Regions from separate parts of the Rossellomorea oryzaecorticis genome, predicted to be linked through region 1. Evidence: riboswitches for the same ligand, from Rfam matches in the RefSeq annotation. Region 1 holds a riboswitch; the other holds the start of a gene.

The links. Region 1 has a riboswitch for thiamine pyrophosphate ahead of thiT (energy-coupled thiamine transporter ThiT). Riboswitches for the same ligand answer to the same signal wherever they lie in the genome.
Region 2: it holds a riboswitch for thiamine pyrophosphate, as region 1 does, so the genes downstream of both, tenA (thiaminase II) here and thiT (energy-coupled thiamine transporter ThiT) in region 1, are expected to answer to the same signal.

The regions. Positions count from the first base shown of each region.
Region 1 is NZ_JBJOSA010000001.1:362,766-370,204, forward strand. It holds gene ACKA06_RS01775 (beta-propeller domain-containing protein) at 1-1,965, opposite strand, end outside; gene ACKA06_RS01780 (threonine/serine exporter family protein) at 2,090-2,545, opposite strand; gene ACKA06_RS01785 (threonine/serine exporter family protein) at 2,577-3,338, opposite strand; gene thiT (energy-coupled thiamine transporter ThiT) at 3,457-4,053, opposite strand; TPP riboswitch at 4,122-4,226, opposite strand; gene ACKA06_RS01795 (hypothetical protein) at 4,312-4,611, opposite strand; gene ACKA06_RS01800 (thioredoxin family protein) at 4,859-5,218, opposite strand; gene ACKA06_RS01805 (general stress protein) at 5,331-5,654, shown strand; gene ACKA06_RS01810 (histidine phosphatase family protein) at 5,827-6,375, opposite strand; gene ACKA06_RS01815 (nuclease-related domain-containing protein) at 6,682-7,439, shown strand, end outside.
Region 2 is NZ_JBJOSA010000005.1:15,345-22,783, forward strand. It holds gene ACKA06_RS07535 (DUF6509 family protein) at 1-201, shown strand, start outside; gene ACKA06_RS07540 (hypothetical protein) at 371-568, shown strand; gene ACKA06_RS07545 (sensor histidine kinase) at 698-1,813, shown strand; gene ACKA06_RS07550 (response regulator transcription factor) at 1,815-2,414, shown strand; TPP riboswitch at 2,475-2,583, shown strand; gene tenA (thiaminase II) at 2,699-3,400, shown strand; gene ACKA06_RS07560 (ECF transporter S component) at 3,401-3,979, shown strand; gene ACKA06_RS07565 (ABC transporter ATP-binding protein) at 3,992-5,428, shown strand; gene ACKA06_RS07570 (energy-coupling factor transporter transmembrane component T family protein) at 5,425-6,228, shown strand; gene ACKA06_RS07575 (thiamine phosphate synthase) at 6,240-6,854, shown strand; gene thiO (glycine oxidase ThiO) at 6,851-7,439, shown strand, end outside.

The sequences.
Region 1 (7,439 bases):
CAGCGCACCCTGGTAATCAAATACCTGCTCATATTCGCTTCCTTCTTTGTCATGATAGACAGAGACAGGAAATCCGTATAAATTCCTTATAGGCTCACGAAAGAGCGCTTTATGATCCTCCAAGAGGGGTGAATGGGTGCCTGCACCCCCGATGATCTCTGTGTCAGCTTCCTTGGGATTATTGAAATCCGTAATATCAAACAATGAGATTTTCATACCGTTCCGTGTGATCCGGGGCTCACCGTTAAATGATTTACCATCATCCATGATCTTGGTATCGAACCCGAAACCGATCAAATGATTTTCTCCGATTGGATGGAGATACGTACTGAAACCGGGAATCTTCAATTCCCCTAGTACCTTTGGCTGCTCAGGATCAGCCGTGTCGATGACAAACAACGGATCCACCTGCTTGAATGTGACGATATACGCCTTATCCCCCATGAATCTTACAGAATAAATCCGCTCACCCTTCGCTAGATCGGTGACTTCACCCGTTTTCTTCATGTTTCCGTCCATAATGTAAAGGGCATTCGAAGAAGGCCGGTCGTCGTTCCATACCTCTCCATCCGTTGTGGCAATCCTGAAATACCCTTCATGTTCATCCATGGAGAACTGATTCAGAATTCTTCCCGGCACATTTCCGGAAGCTTTAAATGTTACATTTGAATTTTTCACGGCAAATTTATATACTTCCGTACTTGATACGTCCCATTTGTCCGGATCCCCAACCTTTTCAACGGCAATATAAAGATTTTCTTTTGACATATACATCCCGTTTCCGCTTCCCAGATATGTCTGGACGTTGAATTCTCCTTTCGGATCAGCAATGTTGAGAGATGCAATCATTGTATAGTTCGGCTGCATCGACTGCGGGAAGTATTTGATCCGGCTGAGTGGAATGGGTGTAAGTTTTTCACCGGATTCACTATCCATCACCCTCGGTCTCAAATCGATATCTGAATTCTTGTCGGCCATCCAATAATCGGGATATAAATTGGCAATAAAATAAATGTTCTCTCCTATTTTCCTGGACGTCATATAATGCCCTTCCACTTCTACCTTCCGTTCAAATACCGGCTTATCTTTATCTGAGATATCATAAACCATCGCAAATGCTGAGCCTTGTACCGGGCGGCGGATGATGTCTTCAGCTGCTTTGGGCTCAACGTAATGAGTCCAGCTGTCACCAATCACCACCACCTTGTCCCTGTCCAGGAATAAATGCCGGGGATTGATATTTTCTTTGAAGGGCACTTTAGAGACAACCTCCATGCTGTCAGCCGGAACTGCCTTAGAGATGACAAGTTCCCCGTTTTTCACCTGATAGATATATGTCCCATCTGTTTTGACGATATCCCCTTCATCCACACCCTGAACCTGGTTATTCGTTTCCGAGTGGGCTGATCCGGAACTTTCCCCGGATGCCGCCTTGTCTTCAGATGATTCGGTCCTGCTGTTGCGGAAAAGGCTGAACTCTGCTTTTTGCTGTGCTTTTTGTCTTTTTACGATGGTTTTAAAATAATTGGTTAATTCTTTGGTTGAATCGAATGCAGGCAGGGTTTCCGTAACGGCAAAGGTCAAATTCGTGTCTCCACTGTAGGAAAATCCCATTTTCGTCTTGAGGCCGGAGGTGACTGAAAGAGTGAAATGGCGGGGCTCATCCGGATAACCGCCGGCCGGGGGCTCGATATATAGAGTTTTAAGATCATCGTCGAGTTTGAATGAAACGTTGACTTTACGGCCATCGGAATCCTTGACTGAAATATTTTTCGAATTGACGGTACTTTTCCTGACCGGGGCCGAGAACTGAAGGCTCCACGGATTTCCCTCCATCACCATCAGCTTTCCATCAATACTTCCCTCTGCCATGACCGATGGCTTTTGCAGATAAATATAAAGTCCAGAAGCAGCACACAACACGATTCCCGCAAGGATTAAGAGATAGAAATAGGGTTTCTTCATATGGTTGACCCACCTTTATGTTCTATTTTCACATTAGACGGATAAGGTGGAAGAAAGTTACAGGACAAGCTCACGGATAATTCTCCATAAAAAAAAGACCCTGTACCCAAGGTCATTTTAATGTCTATCTCATTCTCCGAGCACTTGCATTGAACCTGGCATTGCGTATGATTTGGTTGATGACCTCCGAAAAGATAAGCCCGACCGCGATCGAACCCGAAATCATAAACGCCTTTGCGGCAAGGGTGATTGCCGCATTGTAGTCATTTTCCACGAAGTTTCTCATGGCATCATAAGCAAGGCCGCCCGGCACAAGGGGGATGATCCCTGCCACACTGAAGATGATGACAGGTGTTTTATACATTTTAGCAAAGAACTGGCTGATGACCGCTACAACAAATGACGCGAGCAGCGTGGCGAGGACCGCATCCGTTTCATTCAGAAACATCAGCATATAGATGACCCAGCCGAGCATTCCGACGATCCCGCACTTGAACAGGGACTTTTTCGGAGCATTAAAAATGATGCCGAATGCTGCAGCGGCGATGAAACTGGTAATCAGATGGTTGATGATGAACATCCCTATTCACTCCTTTTAATCATGTTCGGCACTATATGATGGTGAATACCACCGCGATGCCTGTCCCGATCGCAAACGCGGTCAAAAACGCTTCCGCCCCTTTAGATAATCCCGACACCAGATGGCCTGCCATCAGGTCGCGGACGGCATTTGTGATCAGAAGCCCGGGTACAAGCGGCATGACCGAACCGATGATGATTTTATCCAGCTCCTGTCCCGCCCCGAAGTGGACAAACATAAAGGATAGAATCCCGATAATGAACGACGCAAGGAACTCTGCAAAGAATTTAATCGGTACGAACCGATGCAAATACACGACACTCATATAGCCGGCACCTCCCGTAATGAACGCTGGGATAAAATCATCCCATCTTCCAAGGAACATAATCAGAAAACATCCGCTCGCGATTGATGCGGCAAAAACCTGAACCAAAAAGGAATAGGAATGATCCGATTTCTCAAGTTCCTCCAGCTCGCTGTAAGCCTCTTCTATGCTGTATAAGCCCTCGCTGATCTTCCTTGAAATCCCGTTCACAAGGGTGACTTTTTCAAGATCGGTCGACCGCTCATTGATGCGGATCAGCTTGGTTTTGGTCGGTTCATCCGTTTCGATGGAAAAGATGATCCCGGTCGGTGTCACATAGCTGTGCGATTCTTTGATCCCGTAGGAAGCCGCAATCCTCATCATCGTATCCTCGACCCGATACGTTTCCGCCCCGCTCTGCAGCATGATCTTTCCTGCCAGCAGACAAACTTCCATTATGTCATACCTTCTTATCATTTTTGCTTCCATAAGATCTCTCCATGCGCATTTTTTGAATAGGTATAGTTTATAGGATAAGTGTGCCTCTAAGCAATGAAGACATGAAAAAACCGACCCCGGATTTGGGATCGGCTGGCCTTACACGTATTTATGAAGCTTTCCGCTGATCATGCTGTGCATTCACACCCTGCCTGATCAGGCGCGGAGCAGTGGCACTCAAGAGGACAAGCACGATTGAACACAACACTGCCGAACCGAGCATCGTCACCCCGTTTGCAAAAAGTGAGAACAGGACCGGCGACATGCCTTCCGGCGCATACTCTTTAAAGAAAATGAAGCCGGCGATGAAATGCCAGAAATAACGGGCCGCACTTCCAAGTACGGTTGCCGCGATAATCCAGGCATACACCTTGGATTTATTTTCGGAACGCAGTGACTGCTGGATGCGGTTGACAAAGACACCCGCAAATCCAATGAACGTGAAGGCAATGAAATACTCAATGATCATTTGAACAGGTGTGACAATCCACGCATTGCCGAGCGCCACCTGCAGGACACCCCACACAAATCCGGCCAGCAGGCTCGCTTTCACCCCTCTTCGGAATGCCAGGATGAAGATAGGCACCATCGAGAACGAAATGGAAATACTCGGCGAAAGATCAATCGACGGCAGCAGGTCCAGAATCAACGCAAATGCAGCCATCAATGCAGCTTCGATCATGACGACCAAACTTAAAGATTTCATAAAAAAAATCTCCCCTTTTTTAAAACGAAACCATAAGGGAGAGTCAGTCAATTCAAATAGGCATAGTGATCCTATATCATCCACATTCCTACGCTAGTACTAACTAACAGGTTCAAAGGGTCAGAACAGGCAGTGCCGTTCACTCTCAGCAAATCGCTCCCCTTGTGGTCACGTTTATTAAATTATAATTCAGTACGTATTATACACGAAAACATCCAATAGTAAAAGAAATTGCGGACATGAAATTGAAGGAAACGATCAAGGACTTTCATTAAGCGGATCGTGCAGGATGATAACCGGCATCGACTTAGGGGCAACCATGAAACCATAGACTCTGCCTTCTTTATCTTTATAGGCAACCGAGTAATCGCCGAATTGCGGAGAAAACTCCACGTCTTCGTATTCAAGGTCGAGATGGTTATACTTCCATCCCACATAAAGTTTGGTGGCCGCTCGGGCAGTAAAGTGTTGAACAAACGTAATCTGGTTGGCAGCGATAAATAGAATAATAGCAGCAACTGAAATGGTAACTTTACTTGCTCTGGACAACCTCAGCATCCATTCCCTCCTTCCTACGGAAATAATTCTGAATCTTCCGTGTATTATCTCTATTATATACCTATTCAGCAGGACATGACAAAAGAGCTACTTTTTGAACTGTTTTTAGAATAAGCATGCAGTGTCACTATTACTGACAGGACGGGGCTGCCACGAGGAGGCAGCCCTCCAGAATAATCTTAAACGATCGTTTAACTCCCTCATCCCTTGCAGCGCAAGGACCCGGTTCTTTTAATCAAACGTTTGTTTAATCTTCAAGAGCGGAGATCATCCTCGATAATCCGCTGTCCAGTTCATCGATCGGGACAAATCGGGCCTTCCTCATCATCTCTTTCCCTTCGATAAACACAATCAAAACAGGTACGGTGAAAATAGAATACTCTCCTGCAATCTCAGGAACTTCTTCCGCATCCGCATGTACAGCTTTTATGCTTGGATACTTTTTCAACACTTCTTCCACCTGCGGCAGCAAAGCATGACACACAGAGCAATTCGGCCGTGAAATATATAAAAGCACCATTTTTTCTGAATGTATCGTATTCTTTATTTCTTCAAGGGTATGCTGCTCTTTCACCTTCCATCCCTTCCTTTCTGTATAAACTGATATGGTTAACTATTCCCCATTCTGCCCTTCTGAAATCGCGAGGCGGCCATGTTTATCTTTTTACAAAACGGGAAAAGAACGACTGTAAACGAAAATGACTATGGAGGAGATTCACTTGAAACCAACTGTTAAGGAATTCTACAATGATAAGGAACTGATTTCTGAAGTTGAAAAATTATCTTCTCAAGGCATAAGCAAAAAGAACCTATATGTACTATCACATGACGATGACCGCACAGAGCGTGTGGCCGACAATGCGAACGCGAATGAAATCGGCGCAAGGGAAACGGGCATCGGTACAGCTGTCGGAAATATGATCTTAAGCAAAGGCGACGAACTGCGCAACCAGCTTCAGGAGATGGGCTTTTCCAAAGAGGAAGCCGATCAGTACGAAGAAAAGCTGGATGAAGGCAAGATTTTGCTGTTGGTTCAGGATTGATTTTTGGCGCGAAAATTCTAGGCGTCACAACGGCCTAGCTGATCCTGCTTGATAAATCGATTCCTTGAACGGCCCGGCTGTTTTGATTTGAGTGTTTAGACTCTGTGAAGCGTCTCCGGGGTCCGCGTGATATAGTTAATAATGAACAAAAGGATGAGCCCGCGGGTTGGGATCATCCTTTTTCATTTTCTTTTTCAAAAAGGTAGACCACACCATTTTGCGGCCTTCTGAATGCAGGACCCGAAAACCCGCGCCTGATCAGTTCCTTTCTCATGAACATCATCACTCCGCCGTGCCCTACAATCAATACGTCCTGATTCTCTGAGATGACCCTGTCTAAGACTTTATTTATCTTTTCCAGAACCTCTTTCTTGCTTACAGCCTGCGACGGATGGTTGAACCACCAAGCCAGGCGGATGCCGAGCAAATGAATGAACAGCGGCAGCTTCAGCTTCGGAGGAAAGAGCGGTGATAACGGAACCTCCCTTAATTCATCCAGGAAAATGATATCCCTGTCGTAGATGCTGCGTGCCGTGATTTCTGCTCGCTGCATGCTGCTCGAATAGCAGGACTTCCATTCAATCCCGTTCAGATCCACATCATTTTCTTCTACATCTGAAGCTTCATATTCTTCCACCCACTTCATCAATTCAGCCGAGGACACGATTGAATTCGGATATCCCCTTTTTACTTTGTAGTGTCTGATTAGTCCTATTTTCATTGGGTGCTCCTTTTGGGGTTTTTGTAGTGAATATGTATGTTCCTTTTGGGTTTGGTTCGTATTGGTGTTTTCCGGCTTGTCACCCAGCCCCATAGTTGAGGTCGCATAGCATGGCCGACCTCTGTTAATTAGAATCATTCTTAAAGGATCATAAATTCGCAGAATGGAACATATTTCTCCAGAATGGAACATAAATCCTTAAAATGGATCATATCTACAATAATATTCCATTTATTACAAATTTAATAGAGGGATTTTCCCTCTCTATGGCGAATAAACCTATATCAACCTTTAAGGAGTGATGTTTTGATACTAAAAGAACGAACAATCCCGTTAAAAATACTGGAAAACGAAGCTTTATTGACGCGGCTCGCCCCCTTTCATGAAACAAAGCCCCTGATCGAGCTTGATTTGAAGAAAAGAAAGGCCGGCTACAACGGTGAAAAAGCCGTCGATTATCATTTGAGCTTCCTGACCGGGAAAAATTACTGGCTCTTCTTCGACATCCGCCTTCCCCTCGACCCCCACTACTTTCAAATCGATACCCTCCTGCTGACTCCTTACTACATCCTGGCTATTGAAGTGAAAAACGTCTCCGGAATCGTCAGGATCGACCCACAGATCAAACAATGTACAAGGATTTACAAAGACACACAAGAAGGATTTATCGATCCGATTTCCCAAGTCAGACGGCAAAAGCACTTCCTTCAAAAGTGGTTATCGCTTCATAAGATACCCCTGCTCCCCATCGAATACCTCGTCGTCATCAGCAATCCATCCACTACCATTGAGTATACCTCCCGCCCGGAAGCCCAATCTCCATATCTTAATATCATTCATTCTCAAAATGTCATCGACCGGATTATACAATTAAACCATCTCTACAAAACGAACACTTTGACAGATAAAACACTGAAAAAGATCAAGAAGCTCATTCTTACCCATCACGAAGATGCCCCTTCGAATTACTTGCAAACGTATAACCTTACGAAGGAGGAAATCCTCCCGGGGGTCCAATGTGAACATTGCGGAAACTTCCCGATGATAAGAATCAGTAAATCCTG
Region 2 (7,439 bases), on a different contig from region 1:
ATTGAAGTCCCTGAAGACGATGAAATGTATTCAGAGTCCGGGTTATATATAAAAGCCATCTTTGTTCAAGACGGAGATGAGTCACGTATTGCACAATATCAAATCATTGAAAGAGACTCTGAATCCATTCTCGATTTTGAATTGGAAGAAGATGAAGAAGCCCAACTTCTGCAATATTGCAAAGAAGCTGTGACCAATTGACTGTAAACATCTTATCTTTTCTGGATAAGATGTTTTTTTATGCAAAAAAAGATTTAATACATCAAACTGCTGAAAACATTGTCGGAATAGGATGTATCATAATGAAAGAGTATGCTATAATGATGCTATCAATTGATAGCACATCGTTTTTTGGAGGGTTAAACACTTTATGAGCACCAATGATAGAATCCAGCTTAACGTCAGGGTCGACAAAGAAACAGCTCAACAATTGGACGAAATTGTTGAATATTACCAGGAAAAAGCGAAGATTGGCAGAATATACAAAGGTGACGTTCTTACAGATATCATCAAAAAATCCCATGAACTTATGTTAAAACAAATCGCCATCCAAAACCGCAAATACTAAAAGTCATGTTGAAGAGCATATACATCCCAATTGTATACGCTCTTCATTTATCACTTCAATGACGGATATGGTAAGATAACAACAAACATTCATACGAACGGGGTATTGATCGTGCAGCTTCCGGATAAATTGATTAAAATTCAAAAGAGCTCAGGTATTTCACCTTATATTTGGAGTATCATAAGCATTCTCCCTTTTTACTTTATCTTTCAATCATCTTCTTCAATTGAAATCATAGTCGGCATAACACTGACGATATTATTCTTTATTTTCTTACGGCTTGCTTTCCTATCAAAAAATTGGCCGGTGTATGTGTGGACATCATTATTAATTGCCATTTCCATCACGATGACCATTCAGTTTAATTTTATTTATTTTGCATTTTACATAGCTTACTATAACGGGAATATAAAAAATCGAATCGCTTTCTTGACGCTGTATGTTATTCACCTTGTACTTACAACTGCATCGATCAACTATAAATTCGTTGAACAGGCAGCTCTCTTTCTTTCCCAAATACCGTTCATCCTGATTATCTGGATCAGTGTAATCCTGCTTCCTTTCAACATATACAATCGCAACAAACAAGGTTGGCTTGAAGAAAAGCTGGAAGATGCGAATAAACGGATATCAGAACTTGTCAAACAAGAGGAAAGACAGCGGATAGCAAGGGATCTGCATGATACGTTAGGGCAAAAGCTGTCCCTCATAGGTTTAAAAAGTGACTTGGCTCGGAAACTGATTCACAAAGATCCCGAACAGGCAAAAGAAGAGTTGAAAGATGTGCAGCAAACAGCGAGGACAGCACTTTCTGAGGTTAGGACGATGGTCTCACAAATGCGCGGGATTCGTCTGGAAGATGAAATGGTCAGAATCAAACAGATCCTTAAAGCGGCAGATATTGAATTGATCATAGATGAAGAAACCCCTATACCAGCCACATCACTCTTTCTTGAAAATATATTGAGCATGTGCCTGAAAGAAGCCGTCACAAACGTCGTGAAACACAGCAAGGCGGATTTATGTGAAATAACCATCGAAGATCATGACAATGAACTGACGATAAAGGTAAAAGACAATGGCATCGGTCTCAGCAAGGATAAAGACTTGTCGAGAGGCTGCGGATTAAGAGGGATGGAGGAGCGTCTGGACTTTGTAAACGGGACGCTCGATATCATTTCCGATAAAGGCACGATACTGATCATGAGAGTGCCAAAAGTAATCAAGCAGATAGGGAGGGATTAAGATGATTCGCATCGTAATCGCAGAAGATCAGCGCATGATGCTCGGCGCTTTGGGATCATTGCTTGATTTGGAAGATGACCTTGAAGTAGTGGGGAAGGCGAGCAATGGGGAAGAAGCGATTTCCCTCGTCCGCCGACTGAAGCCTGATATATGTATGATGGATATTGAAATGCCCGAGAAAACAGGGCTTGAAGCAGCGGAAGAATTAAAAGGGGAAGAATGCAAAGTCATCATTCTGACGACATTTGCCCGTTCCGGTTACTTTCAGCGGGCAATCAAAGCCGGGGTTAAAGGCTATTTATTGAAGGACAGCCCCAGTGAAGAGCTGGCAACCTCCATTCGACTTGTCATGCAGGGGAAAAGAATGTATGCCCCTGAATTGATGGATGATATGTACAGTGAAGAGAATCCTTTGACTGACCGGGAGAAAGAGGTGCTGGAATTGGTGGCAGATGGAAAAAACACAAAAGAAATCGCCGATGAACTCCAATTGAAGACAGGAACGGTACGTAACTACATTTCCACCATCCTTGATAAGCTCGAAGTGAAAAATCGCATTGAAGCCATTACACATTCCAAAGAAAAAGGCTGGTTCAAGTAAAAAAAGATTGACAAGAAATATATTCATGTTACGATAACATCGAATTCAAAATTTCATATGACGATCCACTAGGGGTGCCTTTCATGAAGGCTGAGATTAAAGTGTGACTTTAAGACCCTTTGAACCTGATCTGGTTGAGACCAGCGTAGGGAAGTGGTGTTTGAAGGTTACATATTATTTTGGTGTGATGCCTTTTCAAGCCACTTTCTGTTCGCTTTTTGCGTATGGAAAGTGGCTTTTTATTTTTCCCTGAGATGGGTCGTCGTGGAAAAGGAGAGTCTATGATGACATTTTCAAATGAATTAAGGAAAGAAGTCGATGAGGTCTGGGAGGCGAGCTTTAATCACCCGTTTGTAAGAGGGATCGGGGACGGTACGCTGCCGCTCGACAACTTCCGTTACTACATCCTGCAGGATGCGTATTATTTATCTCACTTTTCAAGGGTCCAATCATTGGGAGCTGCCAAAGCACCAGATTTACATACGACATCAAGAATGGCAGCTCACGCACAGGGAACGAATGAAGCAGAATTATCCCTGCATGAAACATTCTCTGTTCAACTTGGTATTACAGAGGAGGAAAAGAAACGATTCAAGCCTTCTCCGACCGCCTACGCTTATACTTCCCATATGTACAGGGCAGCACAATTCGGAGGGCTAAAAGAAATTCTCGCTGCAATCCTGCCCTGTTATTGGCTTTACCATGAAGTCGGGGAGCGCCTTAACATGTTTACTCCTGATGAACCGATTTATAAGGAATGGATTTCAGCTTATGGCGGTGAATGGTTCGGAGAGCTGGTGAAAGAGCAAATCAATCGGTTGGATCAGCTGGCTGAAAAAGCATCTGAGGAAGAAAAAGCTTTGATGAAAGAGCTATTTATGATCAGCAGTATATATGAGCTCCAATTCTGGGAAATGGCCTACTCCATGGAAGAATGGCCATTTGAATACCACCTCATGAAAAATACAGGAAAGCAGGTGAAGTAAATGGCAAAGCTGAAATTGACGGACATTTTGGTCACGGTTGTCATCTCGATCGGATTCGGTATTATTTACAAAGTCTGGGGCCCTTTATACAACATGATAAAGCCATTTGGCCTGCACGCAGATCAACTCATCTATGGGATGTGGTTCATGGCAGCAACGGTTGCATTCTTGATCATCCGTAAGCCTGGCGTCGCCCTGCTCGCCGAGATTGCGGCTTCATCCGGTGAATTTCTAATGGGATCGGAATGGGGACTTGAGGTCCTCCTTTTCGGGGTTGTGCAGGGGTTATTTGCTGAGGCGGTATTCTTTGTTACTAAGTATAAACGAAACAGCCTGTTCATCATTAGTCTCGCTGCTGTGATGTCAGCATTTGGATCGATCTTAATGGATAGTTACAAAGGCTATATAGGAGATCTGGCTGTATGGAATCTGCTTTTATTCCTGGGGGCAAGATTACTTGGTTCGATATTGATATCTGGAATGGGGGCTTTCTATCTTGTGAAGGCCCTGGAACGAACGGGTGTGACAAGCCTTGTGAGACCTGCAGAAAAAGAAGATTACGAAGCTCTTGACAGATAGGTGTGAGTCGCAGTGGAGATCAAGAAATTAAGGTTGAAGTTTCAGGGAGAAAAGCAATTACTGTTTAAAGATTTATCACTTTCGATCGGTCAGGGGGAGAAGGTCCTTCTCCTCGGTCCTTCCGGATGCGGAAAATCAACGCTGCTTAACGTATGTGCGGGGCTGATCCCCCATTCGTATGAAGTGCCGATGAAAGTATCATCCATTTCATATCCTTCCTCCTGGGGTTATGTGTTCCAAGATCCGGACGCGCAGTTTTGCATGCCTTATGTGGACGAGGAGATGGCATTCGTCCTTGAAAATCTGAATGTACCGAGAGAAAATATGGATGAAATCATTCAGGAACTGCTTCAAAAAGTGGGTTTGAACTTTCAGAACCCCCATATCAAGATTTCTGATCTGTCTGGAGGGATGAAGCAAAGGCTGGCCATCGCTGCGGTCCTTGCGATGGAGCCGGATACACTTTTTTTGGATGAACCGACCGCTTTAGTGGATCAGGAAGGAACAAAGGAAATTTGGAACACAATCAAAAGGATCAGTAAGGAAAAAACGGTGGTCATCGTTGAACATAAGCTGGATCAGGTTGTCGAATTGATCGACCGGATCATCCTCTTCAACAAGTTTGGAGAAGTGATTGCAGATGGAAAGACAGAAAAAGTCCTTACAGAACATTATGAGACCATCAAGAAGGATGGCGTCTGGTATCCGGGCGCACGTAAAGACTACTTAAGATCATTCAAGAGGAAAAGGCATATCTTTTCGGATGAAACAGCGTTAGAAATAGAGCATTTTAAAGGATATCTGAATAAGACTCCAAAAATAACGGTTGAACATGCTTCTGCAAACAGAGGTCAATGGATTTCTATCCTTGGAAGAAACGGAGCCGGAAAATCAACCTTTCTCCATGGACTGATGCAATTCATTAAAACAACTGGAAGATACGAGTTATTTGGCCTTAATAAAACCAAAGAGAATATACTTGAACATTGTTCATTTGTTTTTCAGAACCCCGAATTTCAATTTGTTGCAAATACCGCATATGACGAAATCGCCTTCAGCATCAAGCTGAAAAAAATCAGCGGGGCTGAGCTGGATCAAAGGACAGGGGAGATGCTGGAACGGTTCAATTTGAAAGAATGCAGCCATTTGCATCCGTTTCAGTTATCCATGGGGCAAAAGAGACGATTGAGTGTCGCGGCTTCCATTCTGATCAGCCAGGATGTCATTCTTCTGGATGAACCTACTTTCGGTCAGGATGCAGTGAATACGTTTCAATTACTGCATATGCTGAAAGAGCTGCAGCATCAAGGTTCCACCATCCTTATGGTCACTCACGACATCGAAGTGGCAAAGGCCGTGTCGGATAGAGTATGGACGATTGAGAAGGGGGAATTGATTAAGGATGAAGCTTGCTCTATATCAACCGCAGCAAAGGAGGGATCAATGTGAAGCAAGACATCCTGCACAATAAGACTTGGATGCACGGGGTCAACCCAAGTTTCAAACTCATCATCCTGGTTCTCCTGTTCCTCCTGAGTTTGATGATCCATCAATTAAATATCCTTTTCTATTTAACGGTATTTTCTTTTTTGCTGTTCTGGTTTTGCTCTGGACTTACATGGAAAGTCAAATTCCTGCTGTTTCTGCCTTTTATCCTGATGTTCGTTTCTACTGCCTCTTCCATGATCTTATTTGGTAAGGGAGACGTGATTTGGCTGAAGTGGGGACTTATCGAAATTTCAGAGGAAAGCTTTTACCGGGGCCTTCATATTGGTTTCAGGGCATTACTTTTTGGGCTGCTTGGATTGCTATTTACGTTATCAACCAGGCCGGTGATGCTCTTCTATTCTTTGATGCTGCAGCTTAGGCTGAAACCTAAATACGCTTACAGTTTTATGGCTGGATTCAGAATAATCCCCATTTTAGCAGAGGAATTCTTGACAATCCGCCGGGCTATGAATGTAAGGGGTCTTAACCGGAAAAAAGGCATAGCTGGATTGCTTTTCACATTTCGGTCCTCGGCGCTGCCGCTGCTTGCCCAAAGCATAAGGAGAGCACATCGGATTGCAGTGGCAATGGAGGCTAAGCGATTTAATGGAAGCGGTAAAAGGACGTACTTTTACCAAACAGATTTTTCAAAATATGATGTATTTTTTATTGTAATGATCTCCGCCATGCTGGTGTTCGGCTGGCAAGCTGCGGCAGTATTTCCGGTCTTCCCGGCCGGGGATGTACGTTATCAAGGATAGGAGGCGGTCGTATGAAGAGACAGTTACATGTTATAACAACAGGTCAGCAAGAGATGAATGAAATGATCAGTATTTCATTGGCCGTCAGATCTTATATTGATTTTCTCCACATCAGGGAAAAAACCTGGACAGCAAGGGAATTGGCAGAGGCTGTCACATTATTGATAGAGGGAGGCCTTCCTCCTGAAAAAATCATCATCAATGACAGAGTGGATGTGGCTTCTGTAATGGAGATCCGCGGTGCTCATCTTGGCTGTCATAGCTTAAGAGTCTCGGATGTGAAAAGGAGCTTCCCCGACTTGAAGGCAGGGAGGTCTGTTCATTCAGTGTATGAAGCGGTCTCCCTCCAAGTTGAGGGAGCGGATTACCTTGTATATGGAAACGTATTCAGCACCCCTTCTAAAAAGGGAAAGGATGGAATGGGAACAAAGAACCTTAAAGCGGTAGTGGATGCAGTGGACCTTCCTGTCATTGCAATCGGCGGCATCAAACCGGGAAACACAAAGGATATCATCTGCACGGGTGCGGCAGGCATAGCGGTCTTGTCCGGTATTTTCCTGGCCGAAGACCCGGAAAGCACCGCATACGAATATCGGATGAATCTGGAAGGAGGCGGGGGTTTTTGAGTAAGTCCTATGATGTCATTATTGTGGGCGCTGGTGTAATTGGATGTTCAATCGCCTACCAGCTGAGCAAAAGAAAGAAAAAAGTACTCCTTATTGAGAAGAACAAAATAGGAGGTGAAGCATCATCTGCAGCAGCAGGTATGCTGGGGGTGCATAGTGAATTCATTGGTGACCAAAATTTATTGAACGCTGCTTTAAGAAGCAGGGATATGTTCACGGAGCTGTCACGAGAGTTAAAGGAAATAAGCGGAATAGACATAGAACTTTCACATAATGGGATGATCAAACCTGCCTGTTCAGAAATTGAAAAAGGCCAAATGATGAAAATCTTGCAGCTAAGTACAGATGTTGAGTGGCTGTCGGAAGAAGACGTGGCAAGATTAGAACCAAAGTTATCAAAAGGGAATCATCACGGTGGCTTGTATGCATACAGGGACGGAAATGTTTCTGCAGGCAAACTTACCCGGGCTCTTGCAAAATCATCCGTGAAACTCGGTGCATACATACAGGAATACACACCAGTTATAAGCTTTCTCATGGAAAGGAACAGATGCATCGGAGTGAAGACTTTACATGAAACGTATC